One region of the Clostridium sp. 001 genome, then DNA from elsewhere that is predicted to be linked to it. Evidence: a T-box and tRNA genes for the amino acid it is inferred to sense, from the RefSeq annotation. Region 1 holds a T-box; the other holds one or more tRNA genes.

Evidence for each region. The T-box of region 1 lies ahead of proS (proline--tRNA ligase). A T-box ahead of a tRNA ligase gene usually reads a tRNA of that ligase, here a tRNA-Pro.
Region 2: it has a tRNA-Pro gene. The T-box ahead of proS (proline--tRNA ligase) is inferred to sense a tRNA for this amino acid. The anticodon was not compared.

The regions. Positions count from the first base shown of each region.
Region 1 covers NZ_CP020473.1:1,908,928-1,919,315, reverse strand. The annotation lists gene istA (IS21 family transposase) at 1-222, opposite strand, end outside; gene B5S50_RS08755 (hypothetical protein) at 512-880, opposite strand; RNA gene ssrA (transfer-messenger RNA) at 1,022-1,381, opposite strand; gene B5S50_RS21810 (hypothetical protein) at 1,684-1,806, opposite strand; gene B5S50_RS08745 (hypothetical protein) at 1,819-1,971, opposite strand; gene B5S50_RS08740 (phosphatase) at 2,111-3,061, shown strand; gene B5S50_RS08735 (polysaccharide deacetylase family protein) at 3,132-3,857, shown strand; gene B5S50_RS08730 (PilZ domain-containing protein) at 4,231-4,596, shown strand; gene B5S50_RS08725 (GxGYxYP domain-containing protein) at 5,179-6,780, opposite strand; T-box leader at 6,982-7,191, shown strand; gene proS (proline--tRNA ligase) at 7,276-8,694, shown strand; gene ftsH (ATP-dependent zinc metalloprotease FtsH) at 8,909-10,388, shown strand, end outside.
Region 2 covers NZ_CP020473.1:2,228,955-2,239,342, reverse strand. The annotation lists gene B5S50_RS10365 (transporter) at 1-526, opposite strand, end outside; gene B5S50_RS10360 (hypothetical protein) at 814-1,917, shown strand; gene B5S50_RS10355 (TIGR01212 family radical SAM protein) at 1,977-2,909, shown strand; gene B5S50_RS10350 (2-phosphosulfolactate phosphatase family protein) at 3,227-3,937, shown strand; gene B5S50_RS10345 (hypothetical protein) at 3,976-4,374, opposite strand; gene B5S50_RS10340 (HAD family phosphatase) at 4,439-5,092, opposite strand; tRNA gene B5S50_RS10335 (tRNA-Pro) at 5,235-5,310, opposite strand; gene B5S50_RS10330 (hypothetical protein) at 5,687-6,007, opposite strand; gene murC (UDP-N-acetylmuramate--L-alanine ligase) at 6,074-7,447, opposite strand; gene purR (pur operon repressor) at 7,711-8,526, shown strand; gene spoVG (septation regulator SpoVG) at 8,628-8,918, shown strand; gene B5S50_RS21575 (transposase) at 9,192-10,388, shown strand, end outside.

The sequences.
Region 1 (10,388 bases):
ATACATATTTTCGATGACATGCTTATCCGGATAGAAAATCCGATATACGATTTCCTCATCCATGTCTTTGACAGTATCGAAGGTAATGCCGAGAGAATCAGCGATGTGAAACACATCACTAACAGAGTTTTTAGACATATGCCTGGTAGCTGCAATTGTGTTACGTGACATACGTGCTGCTCGAAGCTCTAGGATGAGCTTCACTTTGATTTTATTGGCCATAAAAAGGCCTCCCTTCTGTAAAATTAGGTAGCTTTTAGCTCCATATTTATTGTACAGAAGATTTATGAATAAGTGGAATCATTCCACGAATGACCTTATAAAAAACAGAGTGGAATCATTATGCGAATAGGTGGCTCTCAATTGCGTATTGATGGCTCCGTGAACGCGAAATAATCATTCATGCACTATTTCGCTTTCTTCTTTAATACAGCATAGTATTACTAATATGCATTGAAGTATATATATTAAACATAAATAAGGTACATCTTTGAGAAATACAATCTTATAACTAAATAAAAATAATATGCATGTTGCTATTATTAGTCCTATAATGATTTTTACCTGCACATTTATTTTTTTTATATAATTTATTATCCTTAACCTTCTTAATAATTCTATATACATAAAAGATAACTGCTGCTGCTAAAAAATAACTTATTACATTAATAATATTCTCTATTTTATATTCTGATAATATTTTTCTAATATAAATAAATAGAGTGTCTATTAAAAACCATATAGAAAAAATAATTTCTCCTATAACTATGTATTCTAATATATTTTTTTTATGCTTTTTATATACTAACCAACTTAATGTAATACATCCTACGCCTAATGAAAAACATAGAAAATGTAAAATAATTATTATATGTATCATATTGTCCTCCTGTAATAGGTTGTACAACTATATATTAACATATCGTGAATATAAATATGTGCATTTAATTCTCAGGAACTATTTACAAGACAATTATGACACACAAAAAAACCGTACTGGATTCCAGTACGGTCATATGTATGGTGGAGGCGAGGGGAATCGAACCCCTGTCCAAAAGCAGAAACATTTGAGCATCTCCGAGTGCAGTCCTTAATTTAACATTCCCTCTTTCAGACGCCTAAGGACAGGCTTCTGAATTCAGTAGCTTCATAAATTCCGTTCCTAGGTCAAAGCTTTCCTAGGCTCGTTTCCCCGCTGTCGACGCCAGACCCTAGATCGCGGGAAGTCTAGGCTGACGGCTAGCAGACTATGCTGCTAAAGCTAAATTTTCGTTATTGTTTTCGTTTATATTTAATCCCATAGTTTTTTAACGCGGGCCCACAGGTTCCCTCGACTCGCTTCTCAAACACATCACACCCCTGTCGAAACCATTGCGCCCCCATGTTGGGTTAAGTGTTTGAATACTTAACATTGCATAATTATTATCTTATGTAGTATTAAATTATATCACCCAGATTGCTATAAGTCAAATATAAAAAAATTGAACTATAACAAATAATAAGAAAGTATTCCAAAATTAGTTATACTATATGCGTTTAAAAATAGTTTATAGAATATGATTTTTACTTTATAGATTACCCCTTGAACTCAAAAGTTTTTTAGAGATTTAAACTACTTTTATAAAGCTAATTTAGGGAGAAATCATTATATATTGTTAATGACTTCTCCTGTTTTAAATGTTTTTATTTTGCTGACTGCTTTTTATTGTTTTTATTATGATTTTGTCCTTCTTCAGTAATAGGTATCTGGCCTTTACTTTTTTTAGCTCTGGCCTTTTTGTTATCAGGCTGACTGTCCTTTGTCATTTATATTACCTCCTAAATTAATCCTGCTTTCTTATTTCCAGTTTTAGCTTTTCCCTGGATTTCTTTCACAGGTTTCACAGTATTTCTATTAGATTTCATCTTTTTATTGCTTTCAGTACCATGAGGGTCACTTGGATCGGGCCTTCTCATTCCTGCTTTAGCCATAAAAATACCCTCCTTAGATTCAAAATACATAGTTATTTTTAGCATTGAATAAGAAAATATACACATAATAAGCAGAGATATTATTTATCAAATATTGAAAAAAATATATAAATAATTAATAAAAAAGAGGTGGCAAGGTATGAAGAAAAAATTAAGCATTTTTATGTGCACTATGTTTTTAGTATCTTTACTTGGAGTACCTGTAGTATATTCCAAGGAAGTTACACAAATGCAAAATGAAAATGTGCAGCTTGAACACATACAAAATAAAAATGTACAGCTTAAAATAGACTCTAAAAAGAAAAATAAAATTCCTAAGAGATTCAGAAAAACTACAGATGACATTAGAGTTTATGGTAAAGCCTTAAATTTGAAGGGATTATCCTCTTTAAATGCTTCAGGCAGCGCACAGTTTACAGGGCAGAATATAAAAATGGTGAAAGAGGAAATAGGTAATGTACCTATATTGGTAGTAGATTTAAGGGAAGAGTCCCATGGTTTTATAAATGACTTGGCAGTTAGCTGGGTAGGAGAAGAAAAAAATAATGCAAATAAGGGACTTACTAAGGAGCAGGTATTAAAGGATGAAAGCGAAAGGTTAAAAGGTATCAAATTAAATGAGGAACTTGATATTGAGAAAAAAGAAATAATTCCAGCTAAAGTTCAAGATGAGAGGGAACTGGTAGAAGAAAATAAGATGTCCTATGTAAGAATACCCGTTACAGATACAGAAGGTCCTACAGATGAAATGGTGGATTATTTCATAAGTATTGTAAAGAAAACACCGCCAGGTACATGGATGCATTTTCACTGCAAAGCTGGAATTGGAAGGACTACTACGTTTATGACAATGTACGATATCATGAAAAATGCTAAGGATGTAAGCTTAGACGATATAATGGAGAGACAGATTTTGCTTGGAGGAAAAAATTTACTTAAGCCTTTTCATAAAGTTGGAAGTAAATCCTCAGAGAGATCCGAATTTATAAAGAAGTTCTATGAATACGCAAAAGAAAATAAGGATAATTTTAATACTAGTTGGTCTGAGTGGTTAAAAAGCAATAAAGATTCAGTTAAAGACTTAAATTAGGAGGTCTTATAGATTGAAACATAAAAATAATATATTTGTCAGGACAGCTGTATTTATGTGTATATTTTTTATGACAATAAACTCCAATGTGGTTTTCGCAAATAATTCAAAACATAACTTGAATGAAGATTTACAGAAGGACAATAAAAAAATAATTTACTTAACTTTTGATGATGGACCTAGTAAACTTACAGATAAGTTTCTAGATATACTAAAGGAGAACAATGTAAAAGCTACATTTTTTCTCATAGGTAATCAAATAGAAGATAATGAACAGGTAGTAAAGAAAATATATAGTGAGGGTCACAGTATAGGACTTCACACATATACTCATAAATATAGAAAAATATACAAAAATGGTGACAGTTTTATAGATGAAATGAATAAATCTAACGAATTGATAAAGAAAGTTACAGGGAAGGAAAGTCACTTAATAAGATTCCCAGGAGGGAGCAGGAAACATCTAAATAAAAGTTTTTTAGAGAAATTGCACAACAATAAGTTCAAAATATATGACTGGAACATACAGGCATCTGATGGAATTAACCCCAAAAGTCCACCGGATAAACTAGTCAAAGAGGCTACTAAAGATCCAGATAAACACAATCCAGTAATACTTTTAATGCACTGCGATTATATGCATAAAAATACTTGCATTGCTCTCCCTGAAATAATAAAGTACTATAAATTACAGGGCTATGAGTTTAAAACTATAACAGAAGATACAGGGGAGGTTTATTTTCCAATAAGAACTAATAAAGCTTCTTCATTTTTAGAAAAGTTATTTAAAAATTAGTAAATGTAATAATATAGTTTTTATAATTGAGGTTTGAACTTATACGTAACATATAATCTATAGTTGAGAATATTTAAATACAAATTTTTAATTGTAAATAAATGTTATGAAGTATTCTCAACTATTACTTTAATCTATTACAATATCAGTATATTATTGTACAACCATTGCCAATATTAATAAAATTTTAGTATATTATATCAAATTATCCCAATATTGATTGAAATTAATACCATTTTTGTTTAAAATGAAAATGGTATTTTTGTGCTATAGATAAAATAAAAAATTAGACTAAGATTAAATAAAATCCATGAATTTTATAAATAACATGAATTTTGCCAATAAGAACAGTATTAATATGGGGGTAAAGTAAGTGATAGAAAATTTTTTAGATAAAAAAGCTACAATATTAAAAAAAGAAAAAAGAGCAAATAAAAGATATAAGTATGACTATAATTTTAAAATTGAAAGCGTAAATTTAAAAGAAATAAATTTAGATGTGCTAGGTGTAAATATTTCTATTAATGGAATAGCCTTTATCTCCAATATAAGTTTTGAAAAAGGCGACATGTTATCAATTGCCTTTAAATTTAATAATGTAACTATACCTGCAATTATTAAAGTGCAGCACGTAAATATATGCGATACTGGATTTTTTGTTGGTGGTGAATTCATAGCTATGCAAAATATGTATAGAGAAGTATTAAAAAGAGGATGTGAGACTTTTTCTGTAAAGTAGCTTTCTATAACAATTCTTTAATGGCAGATATTATTAAAATTAAATCTCATCTTAATTTTCAATATATAATTTAAAAATAAGTATGTAAATAGCGCTTCCAAATTTCAATTGAAAACTCTATGTGGGTATTCTAGCTTAAAATCAACTGTAACTATTAATTTTTATGGGATTAATCTATATAGAGTTTGTAAGTGGAAGCTGAACTTATACCTGAAAATAATGCTGACAAAATTGAAATCACACTTAAAAACTTTTTTTATAAATCTTAGTGAGGTATTTTAGAAAATCTTAGAAGCTTATATATGTCTGAGGTATGAGTTTATATAAGTTTCTTTAGATTTTCAAAATACGGAACTTTAGACTTATCAAGTGATTCTTAGGTTCAGATGGAGTTTGCTTATAAGGATGACTTTCCCAAGCTGAATCTTAGAAGAACTTATCCAGGCGCGTAGCAGTGCTTACCCCCCACTTTGATAAAAGATGGGGGGTGTTAGCAATGGTAGCGATCGGATAAAAAGTTTTTAGTCTGATGAAATTTGTCAGCATATGAACTGGTATAAGTCAACTTCTCAGCTACAAACCTCATGTGTGCAGATTCTTTTTCATAATATCCATAAATGTATCTGGTGGAACAACTTTTACTTTAGGATTTTTATTTAACTCGTTTACTACTTTTTCTATGTCTTTCATGGATTTACTCCATGCATGAACGTACACAAATGTATAGGTTTCAGGTTTGGATATGTTGGTGTATCCTTTATTAACATAATTATTTATGTTGTTTATAAGAGCATCTTCCTCTTCCAGTCCAGACCAGAGTACATCTCTGCAGGACACCACTGGCTTTCCATTGCTCCATACAATTTTACCTTTATAGTCATTTTGCTTGCTATAATTAAGGTAGAATATACCATCAACATTTGAACAACTAGTGTATTTATCCCATAATTTAGTATCATAAAGTGACCAGTCATCCAAAACTGACACATACCTTTCATCTACATCTGCCATATAATTGTTTAATCTTTTCAGATATGCATTTAAAGAATCTTCCTCAAACTTACTAGGGTACATATAACCATTACCAGAAGGTGATACTACAAAGTTATCTCGATGAGAATTTGAAGATGCATTTTTATAATATAGTTTAAAAACGGTAGGTGTCAGTTCATACATAGAAGGACTTATGCTGAATCCCATATTAAAACTACCTCTTTTAGGAGAGCCGTACCATTTTTCAGATCCATAATTACTTCCAAGGTTCCACTGCTGGTTATCTCCATCTGACATTATAAAAGTTACATAGTGCATAGGCTGAGAGAAAAGTTTTTTATCAGGATTTACACTGCTTTTTTGTGTTAAAGGTACTGATGGAAAGGCACTTAATACTGTTAAATTGTAAGACCAATCTGCAGGAACCATACTTACTCCATTTTTAGAGGCTGCACTTACATTACCATGTTCGTCAGGCCCCCACCCAAGGCACGTAGAGTCCTTTTTCATAGACCCAAAAACTTTATCCCTTAGTGAGAAATCTTTTAGATCATCCTCATAAAACACTAGACATTTACTCATGATGCCATAATCTCTAAGAGGAGCATTTTTATTTGGAGACAGCTCAATTACAACGGAATGGTTTAGTCCTGAATTCCACAAATTATTATAAGCCCAATATTTATCGGTGTTTACACAATCACCCTGCATTTTAATTCCTGTATTTTTAACCTTATTTTCTATAGACTTATCTATAACTATAGAATTTTTTAACGCTGCAAGAGAGCAGGCGTTGTTAATGGAAGGGTTTTTTTCAGGATAACTGTTGTAAAGTACATATCCAGATACTAGTGATTTAAATGTATCTAGCAAATACCAGGGATCTTTTACTGTGGTATAGGTTACCCCGTAATTTGATTTCAAATCATCCAGCCATATTTTGTAATCAGGTTGATTTTTATTTAAGGTATATATTTGAGAATTTGACTTATTTGATATTACTCCCTGAAGGGTGACTATCATAGTTTTTTCTACAGGAGTTAGATCATTTTGGTAAATTACATAAAGGTGATGCGGTATCTTTGAGTTTTTTACATAATAAGGCTTGCCTAAAAAAGCATGTACATTTGGAATAAATGCACCAATTAAAAAAATAGAAAGAATTAATACAATAAATTTTTTGAATTTCATATAAATTTACCTCCTGATTTTATTATGCAGCTTTTTGGTTAGTTTATTAGAAATTTGATTTGGTAAAGTATAGCAGCAGCTGTTTAAAAAAGTAAGAATATTTTTAGACGCATAATATTTGGAGAAACCCTAATTTCAAAAAATATATTGACAATAAATTTCCTATATTCTATTATATAGAAAGAGTTTAACTAAATATAGTGATATGCAAAGAAGAGGATTAGTAAAAATGATATTTTTTTAAGAGAGGAAACGGGTGGTGAAAGTTTCTAAATGTACATTTTGAACCTACCTTTGAGTTCTGTTAGGATACAGCGGTAATTGCCGTTATAATTATAATTGAGAGAATATGTTTAATGTTTTAAATATATTAATCAGGGTGGTACCGCCGACGTAACCTCGGTCCCTTTTGGGATTGGAGGCTTTTTTATATTTCAAAGAAAAACTAGTTGCACTAAATTGAAATTTTGGAGGTAATTAAAATTGAGTAAAAAGATGGTAGAACAAATAACATCAAGAGATGAAGATTTTGCACAGTGGTATACAGACATTGTAAAAAAAGCAGAATTAGCTGATTATTCAAGTGTAAGAGGCTGTATGATAATACGTCCTTATGCCTATGCTATGTGGGAAAATATTCAGAGTTATTTAGACAAGAGATTTAAGGAGACAGGACATCAAAATGTATATATGCCTTTATTTATTCCTGAAAGTCTTCTTCAAAAGGAAAAAGATCATATAGAGGGATTTGCACCAGAAGTTGCCTGGGTAACTCACGGTGGTAATGAAGAACTTACAGAAAAATTATGTGTTCGTCCAACATCAGAAACATTATTTTGTGAACATTATGCTAAGATAGTGCAGTCTTATAAAGACCTGCCTAAGCTTTACAATCAGTGGTGTTCTGTAGTTAGATGGGAAAAGACTACAAGACCTTTCCTTAGAACTACAGAATTTTTATGGCAGGAAGGTCATACTATACATGAAACTAAGAAGGAAGCACAAGAAGAAACTACAAGGATGCTGAATGTATATTCGGATCTTTGTGAAAAAGTGCTGGCTATTCCAGTATTAAAGGGACAGAAAACTGACAGTGAAAAATTTGCAGGAGGAGAAGCTACATATACTATAGAAGCACTTATGCATGATGGAAAGGCACTTCAGGCTGGTACATCTCATTACTTAGGACAGAACTTTGCAAAATCTTTTGGAATGCAGTATTCAGATAAAGAAGGAAAACTTCAATATGTATACCAGACTTCCTGGGGTGTAACAACTCGTCTTTTAGGAGCAATTATAATGGTACATGGTGATGATAATGGACTCGTAGTTCCACCTAGAATAGCTCCTACTCAGGTAATTATAGTACCTATAGCACAGCATAAAGAAGGAGTACTGGATAAGGCAAATGAGCTAAAAGATAGAATAGCTAAATTTGCAAGAGTCAAACTTGACGACAGTGATAAAATGGCTGGATGGAAGTTTAGTGAATATGAGATGAAGGGAGTTCCTGTACGTCTTGAAGTAGGACCAAAGGATATCGAGAAAAATCAAGTTGTACTTGTAAGGAGAGACAGTGGAGAAAAGATAATAGTATCCATGGATAACTTAGAGAAGGATATACCAGATCTTTTAGATAAAATTCATGATGGTATGTTTGAAAAGGCAAAAAATCTTATAGAAAACAATACAAATAATGCTGTAAATATGGAAGAGTTTAAAGATATAATGGAAAATAAAATAGGTTTTGTAAAGGCTATGTGGTGTGGAGACGCTAAATGTGAAGAAAAAATTAAAGAAGTTACTGGTGCATCTTCAAGGTGTATTCCATTTGAACAAGAACATATTTCAGATACCTGCGTATGCTGTGGTAAAAAAGCTGATAAATTAGTTTATTGGGGAAAAGCATACTAAAATATGTTTAATATAATACTTTAATTTTTAGAAATACTATCAAAATTTTGATAGTATTTCTTTTTGGTGAATAAACTTAATGGTTACTTGCAAACATTATAGGTATTTGGTTAAAAATAACTTTAAAAATATTTTGTAAATACTAGTAGGAAAAATAGTATTTATTGCTATAATATAAATAGATTATGAGTTGAAATAAAGTGGAGGCTTACATATGTTTAATAGCAAAAAATTTAAAGGCAACAAATTCAAATATGTTATTTATTATTCACTATTAGCTGTTATAATTGTGTTTATAGTTAATGAATACTCTAGTCAATTAAAATATGAGCACATAAAATATAGTGATTTTATAAATTATATTAACCAAAATAAAATATCTAATGTACAAATATCCAAGGATAGGCTAATAATAACCCCTAAGGATAAGGATAAAGCTCACAAAGGAAAAATACTTTATACTGAAAGGGTAGATGATCAGGATTTAATTAAAAAGTTAAATGATGCCAAAGTCCAGTATGAAGGTGTGTCACAGGAAAGCTCTTTAATGAGAAGCCTTTTTACAAATTGGATTTTACCCATAAGTATAATTATGTTTTTTGGAAGTATTTTAATGGGAAGACTAGATAAAAAAATGGGCAGTGGAGTTATGTCCTTTGGAAAGAATACTGCTAAAATATATGCGGAAAATGAAACTGGCGTGAACTTTAATGATGTGGCAGGACAGGAAGAAGCTAAAGAGTCTCTGATTGAAATAGTTGATTTCTTGCATAACTCTCAAAAATATGTATCAATAGGTGCAAAGCTTCCTAAGGGAGCACTCCTTGTAGGACCCCCTGGAACAGGAAAAACTCTTCTTGCAAAGGCTGTAGCAGGAGAAGCTAAAGTCCCATTTTTCTCTATATCAGGTTCTGCTTTTGTAGAGATGTTTGTAGGTATGGGGGCATCTAGAGTTAGAGATTTATTTAAACAGGCGCAGGAAAAAGCTCCTTGCATAGTATTTATAGATGAAATAGATGCCATAGGTAAAAGTAGAGGTGGCAACGTATCTGGAAATGATGAGAGGGAGCAAACTTTGAATCAACTTCTTGCAGAGATGGATGGATTTGATTCTTCTAAAGGAGTTGTAATTTTAGCAGCTACCAATAGACCGGAAGTACTTGACAAGGCACTTTTAAGACCTGGAAGATTTGATAGGAGGGTTATAGTAGATAGGCCTGATCTAAAGGGAAGGGAAAGTATACTTAAAGTTCATACTAAGGGAGTTAAAGTTTCAGAAGATATAGATTTAAATTCTATAGCAAAATCGACTCCTGGAGCTGTAGGAGCAGATTTGGCTAATATGATAAATGAAGCTGCTTTAAGGGCAGTAAAAAACGGTAGAGAAGAAGTAATTCAGGAAGACTTAGAAGAATCAGTAGAAGTAGTTATGGCTGGTAAAGAAAAGAAGGATAGAATTTTATCTGATACTGAAAAGAGAGCTGTTGCTTTTCATGAAGTAGGTCATGCACTTGTGGCTGCATTATTAAAACATACGGATCCTGTACATAAGATAACTATAGTTCCAAGGACCATGGGTGCGCTAGGGTATACTATGCAGCTTCCTACAGAAGAAAAGTATCTTGTTAGTAAGGAAGAAATGATAGATAAGATATGTGTTATGTTAGGAGGAAGATCTGCAGAAGAAGTAGAGC
Region 2 (10,388 bases), 320 kb from region 1:
TTTTTAAGCTAGATATATTTAGATTTTTATAGAAAGCTAAATATAATATAAATAACGTTACTATTACTAATATAAGTGAAGGAACTATGACTGAATTTATTTCAAGCAGCCCTTTAGTATCTCTAAATAATGTAATCATAGCTATAAATATCATAAATATTATACCTATCCACCGTGATACTCCAAAGTATTGATGAATTAGGGCGCCACTTCCAGCAAGTATTATAGCTGATCCACCAATTAAGAAAAAAGTAGTTAAGGAATTGGTAAGTATACCTAAAAATCCAGGACTTACTAAGGATATGAGACCATCATAAGAGTTTAATTTATATTTTTTGCTTATGCTAATTATTATAATTGACATTACTATGTATACAATACAGCAGATCAATATACCTATGAAGCTTTTGTAACCATATTGGGTAAAAAATTGGCTTATTTCTTGTCCTGATGCTAAGCCAGCGCCAACTATTGTACCTATAAATACAGCGGCTACTTGGAAAATCAAAACAATCTCTTTATTCAAAAATATCCCCCCAGTAATATAATTTTTAATTTTACTTATGTCCACTTTTCCGAAAAGGCAGCCATCGAATAAATATATCCTATATATAAATATATAAATCACATATAAAAATAATGAATTATAAATTAAAATTCTATTTACGGGAAAAATAAAGTTTAAGTGAATTAGCTAAGGCATTTGAAAGAAAATAGGTTGGCATAATAACTAGTTATTTCTTTCAAAATCACTTAACTTAATAGAAGGAGGTGAATTTCTACTACAGAGTAAAAACTGAGAGTAGGAAGTATATGAGAAAAAGAAGTATAATTTGTACCATATTACTTATAATTTTTTCTTGTAGTTTAATATGCGGATGCAATTTAAATAAAAAGGAAGATACTAAAGAGTCAAATGAAAGTTTTGATATGAAAGCAGCAGGCAATACGGTAGATACTTATATGAAATATCTCATGAAAAGTGATGTTGAGAATATTAAAAAATTATATTCCAAAGAACTCCTAAAAAGTCCCATAAAGAGTGAAAATCAAAATTTAAAAATTGTTGGATATAGTTTAAGTGATAGCAGCGAAATTGGAAAGTCAGGGCAATTTAAGGTAAAAGTGGCAAGAGTAGATTTAAGCAAACCTTTTGCAGTGTTAGATGAATATTCTATAAAAGTAGTAAAGGAAGGTAATGACTATAAGATTAATAAAACTAGTGATGTTGTGGATAGGGAAGCATTTATTGAAAAAGATAAAATAAAAATGAGAAATAAAAATGATGTAAAGACAAATGTAGTAATAGACATAACAAATGTACCTAATTATGTATTTCCAAAAGATGATAAGGTAAATATAGATAAGGCTGCTGTACCAAAAAACAACTTTGGTATAATTGATTTTTCCTATACGGGAGATAACATGGCAATGGTTACTTATAACAAAGATTCATATATAGGAGTAATAAAAATAGATGAAAGCATGTCAGCACAATCCCAGGATTCTGACGGACAGCAGGGTGATGGCGGTGACAGTAAGGATGGAGGAGAAGGTGGCAAAAAGGGTGAAGTGGAGAAAACAGTAGGAAAAAATATAACTAATTTAGATCTTCTAAAGGATTCTAAAGTAGAATTTGTAACATTTTCTCAAGATGAGAAGTTTGTCATGGCACAATATACAAATGAAAATATAGGTCATTGTATAAGACTCTATAAGGCAAATTCAGGAGATATAGTGGATTACAAGTTTGAAGAAAAATTTCCTCTTGATAAAGTGGATGTAGTTTTTTCCTCTTTTGATGAAGATATATTAAACTTTGATGTTACATCAAAAAATAATAGTAGTGAATCACTTTCTAAACTAACTGGTAAGTGGAAGTTAAGCTTAAAGAATTTTAAAGCAGTGAAAATGTAATATTGTGATATAATGACAATGTATTATTTATTGGGAGATTGAGAGGATGAAGGGTTAGAATGCTGTGGGGAGACAAAACATACTATAGTTTGAATTATTATTTGAGGAGAAAATTTGGATGTAAAGTATTTAAGATATCTTTGGATGGTGGATTTTCTTGTCCTAATAGAGACGGTACTATAAGTACAGGTGGATGTATATTTTGCAGTGAAAAAGGATCTGGGGATTTTGCAGGAAACAGGAATGTATCTATATCAAGTCAGTTTCAGGGTATAAAGCAAATGATGAACAAGAAGTGGAAAGATGGAAAGTATATAGCTTATTTTCAAGCATATACAAATACCTATGCTCCTGTAGAAATACTAAAGCAGAAGTACGAGGAAGCTATAAATCAAGAAGGTGTAGTTGGTCTTGCAATAGCTACTAGACCTGATTGCCTTGGAGATGATGTGCTGGAATTACTTGAGAAATTTAATAATAAAATTTATACTTGGGTAGAACTTGGCTTGCAAAGTTCCAATGATTTTACAGCAGAAAAAATAAACAGGGGATATAAGTTAGAAACCTTTGAAAGATCTGTAAAAAGTTTGAGAAAAATAGGAATTGAAGTGGTAGTACATTTAATAATGGGACTGCCTTATGAAAATAAAGACATTATGATGAATACAGTAAAATATGTATCAAGTCAGGATATACAGGGAGTAAAGTTCCATTTGCTTCACTTAATGGAACATACTCCTCTTGTAAAATTGTATAACGAAGGATATTTGAAGCTTATGAGTCAAGAAGATTATGTAGATGTAATATGCTCAGCACTGTCAAATACTAGGCCAGATATTGTAATTCACAGGTTAACTGGAGATGCGCCTAGAAATTTACTTATAGGACCTAAATGGAGTCTTAAAAAGTGGGAAGTTCTAAATGACATAGATAAAACTATGAAGGATAGAAACATCTATCAGGGAATATATTATGGGAATAATAGGAAATAGTTAATTACTTAACTTACACAGTTTAAAAGTAATGCGAAGTAAAGCTTTGCAAGTTAATAATTAATAATTAATAGTGAAGGATGATTTTTAGCTGTCGCAAAAAATCTTTAAATTTATATAAGTCAGTGCTTAGTAATGTTTTGATTTAGCAAAACGAGTATTCAAAAATTTAATCAAAGATTTTTTGTAGTGTAACGGAAAAAAATCCACATTAACTATTAATTCTTCATTCTTAACTATTAACTAAAAAAATTTTGTATGTGCCAAAGTTGAGATATAAGTAATATGTGATTACTTTTAGAGGAGGAAATTGAAAATTGAAAATAGATGTAATAATATCAGCAGATGATATAAAAGATGAGAAAATTGAGGACAAGTCTGTGGTAATAGTGGACATGCTTAGGGCAACTTCAGTAATTACCACTGCTATGGACAATGGATGTAAGGAAGTGATACCTGTTCTAACTGTAGAAGAAGCTCTAGAAATAGCAGGGAGAGATAGGGAAAAATATATACTTGGAGGCGAGAGAAATGCCTTAAAAATACCAGAATTTGATTGCTCGAATTCTCCACTTGAGTATACTAGAGAAGTTGTAAAAGATAAAATTCTTATAATGACTACAACTAATGGAACTAGAGCAATAAAAAGAAGTGCTGCAGCAAAAAATATGTTAATAGGAGCCCTTATAAATGGAGCTAAGGTGGCAGATAAGCTAGTAAGCTTAAGAAATGATGTAACGATAGTTAATTCTGGAACAAGTGGACAATTTTCTATGGACGATTTTATATGCAGCGGATATATAATAAAGTGCATATTGGAAAAGACAGAGGTAGAGCTTACAGATATATCTAAAACTGCATTATATGTTTATGAAAAAAATCCAGATATTGTAGGATTTATACAAAATGCATCTCACTTTAAGAGGATACAACAGCTAGATTTGTATGATGATTTAAAATACTGCTGCAAGAAAGATATAATAAAAGGTGTTCCCGAATATTTAGATGGAGTTATCAAATTATTATAGAAATGTTGAAAAGCCCTAGTTTTAAGTAATGAAGGGCTTTATTCAATTATCCTTATATAATTGGACTTTATCCATCCTTTAGAATTCAGCCTGTTGTCTCCAGGCAAAAAAACTTCATACCAAAGTTGACTTTGAATTTGAGCACTATCTTGAATTTTTAAAGAAGCATTTTCTTTTAAAGTATTAACTATGCTGGAGTTTGAAATAGGTGAAAGATGGAGATTCCCACTTATAGTAACTACTGCGTTTAAAAATTGAGGAGTGACGTACTTAATGTCTATTTTCTTAGGAGTTTGTTTTAATAATTTTGATTTTAAATCATCGTTTTCATATTTTAAAGAAAGTATTTGTCTTCTCTGGATTGAGACCTTATCGTTAAATTTGTATAGAATAACAGCATTTCCTGCTATAATTAGAAGGAATAAAAAGGCTAGCATTTTAAATCTCCTCATTTAAGTACTTTTATATTAGTATATTCAATAAGGTACTTAAAAATGAAAATTATATTGTCTTCATTAATTCGTTATAATTAGATATATGCATGTCCGAATAATCTATTATTTCGTTCCACTGGTACTCAGAATATAGGTCATGCACACCTATTACAGTCATACCTGCTGATTTTGCACCTTTAACGGCACACAGCACATCTTCAAAAACTACACAATCCTTTGAATTTAAATTTAACTTTTGGGCAGCACAAATATATATATCGGGGAAAGCCTTACTTTTTGAAACTTCATCGCCTGTAATTATTGAGTCAAATAAATCATATATTTTATTCTTTTTGAGACATACGTTTGTTATTTCTCTATAATTGCTTGTAGCTAAAGCTATTTTAATACCCTTTTTCTTTAATAAAAGCAAAAACTCTTTAGCTCCTGGTTTAAGTGAGATATTATGAGAATATTCATAAATAGCCATATCATACCATTCTTTTTGAATTCCTTCTATACTATCAGAAATATTAAATTTGTTTTTAAAATACTCGGCAGTTTCATAAAAGCTCATATGTTCTATATCACTTTTTAAGCTTGGAGGAACAGTTAGTTTTTTTCTTGCTAAATAGTTTTCATCAATGTTTTCCCACATCCACATGGAGTCAATAAGAGTACCATCCATATCAAAAATAGCACCTTTAATGTTTTTAAGCATCTATACATAACCTCATTTCAAGTTTAGTATATTTTTATCTTTTTAATATAAAATGGGCTTTTTGAGGTTTCTCTCAAAAAGCCTAAAAGTTCTTATGAATACAAAACTTCAAAAGCTACAAACTTAAATTGTGCTAATGATTTGGTCGGAGTGACAGGATTTGAACCTGCGACCTCTTGCTCCCGAAGCAAGCGCGCTACCATCTGCGCTACACCCCGCTCATATGCTATTTTATACCATATATAAAAAAAAGACAAGATACTTGTAAACTGCAGTGCACAATGTACGATTTACAATTGAGGATAATTTTCAGTTATCGCAAAAATAAAAAATTGCGAAGCAAAGTTTTTGAGTTGAAAGTTGATAGTGGACAATTGACAGTGAAGGATGATTTTTAGCTATGGCAAAAAATCTTTAAATTTATATGAATCAACTCAGCTATGTTTTGCTTTAGCAAAACGAGCTTTCAAAAATTTAATTAAAGATTTTTTGTAGTGTAACGGAAAAAAATCCACCTTCACTGTCCACTTTCAATTTTCAATTGTCAACTAAATTGCTTCGTAATTTCTTAGTTTACGAATTGCAAATAAAGTATCATATACTCATTTTATCTTCGTTATCCCCTTCGCCTCTTGTAGGAACTGTAGACATGAGGAATCCAACTAGTACTGATACTAGGGCTGGTGATATTATATTTATATAAGCTATGTAAGAGGTTCTATATAATATTAGTGCAGTTATGCCTGTTAAAAGTATGCTGATTATAAAAATATAAATTACAAATTTAGCAAAAGAACTAAAAAACTTTTTATATAGTTTGTGTCTTTTAGGGCCACTTATTATTTTTTGAAACAAAAAATAGGATAATAGAATTAAAATTACGTCTACTGAAGCAGATATTAAAAAATTTTTCAAATAAAACACCTCCAATAGGTTTATTAATCTATAGTATTACCTTATTGGAGGCATTTTACACTTAAATTATTCGCTTAAATACATTTCTCCTACTTTAAATACATCTCCTGCACCTACAGTTAAAAGAAGATCTCCATCTTTTAAATTAGATTTTAAATAATCAACTATGGATTTAAAATCTGAGATATTAGTAGACTTTATACCACGTTTTGCAATTTCTTTAGATAGCATAGCAGAACTTACCTTGCCAGTGTCTTTTTCTCTTGCAGGATATATATTTGCTAAAATTAGTTCATCTACGTTGTCGAAAGCCTCAGTAAATTCTTTAAATAAGCTTATAGTTCGTGAAAAAGTATGGGGCTGAAATACACAGATTATTCTCTTATGAGGGTAATTTATAGCAGCATTTAAAGTTGCTTTTATCTCAGTAGGATGATGAGCATAATCGTCTATTACTGTTATGCCTTCTTTTTTACCCTTCAACTCAAATCTTCTGTGAGTACCTTTAAAGTTTTCCAATCCCATTTTTATGTTATCAGTGGATATATCTAAGACTAAAGATACGGCTGTACTTGCCAGTGCATTTAATATATTGTGTTTACCTGGAACACTCAAATGTAAAGATGATATTTTAACATCATTTTTATATATATCAAAGGATGCACAACTTTTTTCATCAAAACATATATTTCTAGCTGTAATGTCACCATCATTAATTCCATAAGTTAATACGTTGCAGTTAACGGTTGATATAACATTTTTCATTCTTGCATCGTCCGCACAACAAACTAAGTATCCTTCTTCTGGAATTAGATTTGCAAATTTTATAAAGGCATTTTGTATATCATCTATATCTTTATAATAATCAAGGTGATCTGCATCTATATTTAAGATTACGCCTATGGATGGGAAAAACTTCAGAAAAGATCCTTTGTATTCACAAGCTTCAGTAATGAAATAAGGGCTGTTTCCTATTCTTACATTCCCATTTATATTGTCCAAGTTTCCTCCTACTAATATGGTAGGATCTAAATCCGCTTTAAGTGTAATACATGATAGCATGGATGTAGTTGTGGTTTTACCATGGGTACCTGCTATAGCTACATTATACTTATGACCTTTCATTATATGACCTAAAAGTTCAGCTCTGGACATTAGAGGAATGTTCAAAGTTTTAGCTTTTAAAAATTCCTCATTATTTTTTTGGATTGCGGCAGTATATATAACTAAATCTATATCTGGTTTTATATTTTCACTGATTTGTCCTATATAAATTGTAGCTCCTTTTGATTTTAATTTTTCTGTTGCAGGAGAAGTTTTTATATCTGAACCGGATACTTTATATCCCTTTTCTATTAAAATTTCAGCTAAAGCGCTCATGCTTACTCCGCCTATACCTATAAAATGTACTGTCTTATTTTTTATAAAATCAAATGACAACTGAATCACTCCTTTAATTTAACTAACTCATCTAATAATTATATACAAAAATTAATTAAAAAACATAACTTTATGGATATAATTTATAATTTGCAATATTTGAACTTTAAACTTTTTAAAAATTTTATAGCAATGAATTCTTAAGCTACTAGTTGAGCCTGTAGTAAATAGGTGTTGATAAATAACATTTTTTAGAATACAATATGAATAATAGAATAAAATAGTAACATATTATTCGTAAAATTATATAGATGGGTGATAGAATGCAAAAGTTTAGTAGAAATCAGAGAATAGCTGCAGTAACAAAAATCTTACTTGAAAATCCTAATAAAATAATGGGCTTGAATAACTTCACAGAAATGTTTAATACTGCAAAGTCTACTGTAAGTGAGGATATTGTAGTAGTGAAGGATACTTTAAATAAATTGGACATGGGAAAAATAAATACTGTATCAGGAGCAGCAGGGGGAATTAAATATGTATGTGGTATGTCTAATGAAAAGAAAAGGGAATTTGCTGAAAAATTATGTATTATTTTGAAAGATAGAGAAAGAATAATACCAGGGAATTTTTTATATATGACAGATATAATGTTTAACCCTAAGATAATATACACTGCCGGATTGATTTTGGCATCTATTTTTATAGAAAAGGATATTGATTATGTAGTTACTGTTGAGACAAAGGGAATTCCATTAGCTTATGAAGTAGCCAGGATGCTCGGAGTTCAACTTGTAGTTGTAAGAAGGGAAACGAAATTTACTGAAGGCTCTACTTTAACTATAAATTATGTATCAGGTTCTACAGGAAGAATTCAAAATATGTCTTTGTCTAAGAAGGCATTGAAGAAAGGAAGTAAGTGTATTTTTATTGATGACTTTATGAAAGCAGGAGGAACTGCTAAAGGTATAGTAGATCTTTTGAAGGAATTTGAAAGTGAACTTTTAGGAATAGGAATTTTAATAGACAATATAGGAACATCTAACAAATTAGTTGAAGACTATGTGTCACTAGTTGATTTTAAAGGCATTGATGAAAATGGAAATGCAATTCTATTTCCTTCTGAAATGTTTAACTAATAAAATTTTCAAAAAATTTTATTAATTTTTAATAAAATAGGAAGGAAAAATACAAAATATAGAGAATAGTATATACATAAGCATCTTGGAGGTGGATTTATATGCAAATTACAGACGTTAGGGTAAGAAAAATTGCAGCAGAGGGTAAGATGAAAGCTATTGTTTCAGTAACCTTTGATAACGAATTCGTAGTTCACGATATAAAAGTTATAGAAGGTCAAAATGGTCTTTTTATAGCAATGCCAAGTAGAAAGACTCCTGATGGAGAGTTTAAAGACATTGCTCACCCTATAAATACTCAAACAAGGGAGAAAATACAAAAGGCAATTCTTGATGAGTATGAAAAAGTAAAAAGTGAAGAAACTGTTACCGAAGAAAAGGTTAAGGAATAATAAAAGGGAGTATAAATACTCCCTTTTATTATTCCTTAATAATTTTCATTTCAAAATACATTTAAAAATTATTATCCGAAAGTTATCAGAAGTTTAGCACTTAAAAAATTTTTAGGACGGTAGTCCTTTGGATTATAAAGTCTTATGAATATTTACAGTAGAAGTAATAGATTCCGATTTTTACTGGAAATTATACGGAAAAAATTTGCATAATAAAAGCATCCTTTTTATAATGGTTTTGCTGAAAACTAAAAATAAAAGGATGCTGATAAAATGAGTAAAAGTTATTTAAAACAATTACTTACTTATATTAATAAAGTATATGATATAGGTGAAAAAATCAATAGTTTAAAAGATAAAAGAGTAAAATCTCCAGTAAAAGTTTCAACAATAGTTTTCGTAGTGTTATTTGGATTCATGCTTCAAATAAGAAGTTTCAATAGATTAGAACATTGGATTGAAAAGAATAAATTTAAAAAAGTGTTACCTAAAAATACTAAAATGCTGCACATTGACGCAGTCAGGCGGTGTTTAAGTAACTTTGATATGGATGGCTTGAAAAACATTCATATCAGCATAATAAAAACAACTATAAAAAACAAAGTATTTCGAAATGGTACTATTGATGGTTTAAAAGTAGCTGCCATAGATGGTGTAGAGTTATTTGAAAGTACTAAAAAATGTTGCAATAAATGCCTTTCTCGAGAGAATAGAGATGGAACTACCCATTATTTTCATAGATCTGTAGTGTGTGCAACAGTAGGATCAGACCCACATATTATTTTAGGTCAAGAGATGCTTGAACCTAAAAAAGATAGTTCAAGTAAAGATGAAGGTGAAATTACGGGTAGTAAACGACTAATTAAGAAGTTATATAAGAAGTATCATCATTTCGCTGACATCATAGTGGCTGATGCTCTTTACTGTAAATCTACTTGGATAAAAGAAGTTCTTTCTATAGGAATGGATGCATTGGTAAGAGTAAAAGATGAAAGGCTGCACATTGTAAAAGATGCATTAGCCCTATTTAAATGCCGGGAGGCAGATAAAGATTGGACTGTAAAGGAAAATGTAAATACCTATAGAAAGATTAAAGCGTGGGATGATGATAATTTTCAAATGTCTGATTCAAGTATAGAAGTAAGATTCATAAAATTTATAGAAGAAATTCATACTGGAGATAAAGCAGAAATTAAAGAAGAATGGATCATAACAACAGATAAATTTATATCAGTAGAAACTTTATGGAAAATAATGCATAAAAGATGGGATATTGAAAATAATGTATTTCATCAGTTGAAAACTGAATGGCATTTAGATCATTGTTTTCTTCACAGTTCTACAGGGGTAGAGACAGTTTTAATGTTTATGATACTAGCATTTAATTTAATGCAGTTATATTTTTTTAGGTGTATCAGAGGTTTTAGGAAGAAAAAAATGCTCCAAATAGATATTATTGAAGATATAAAA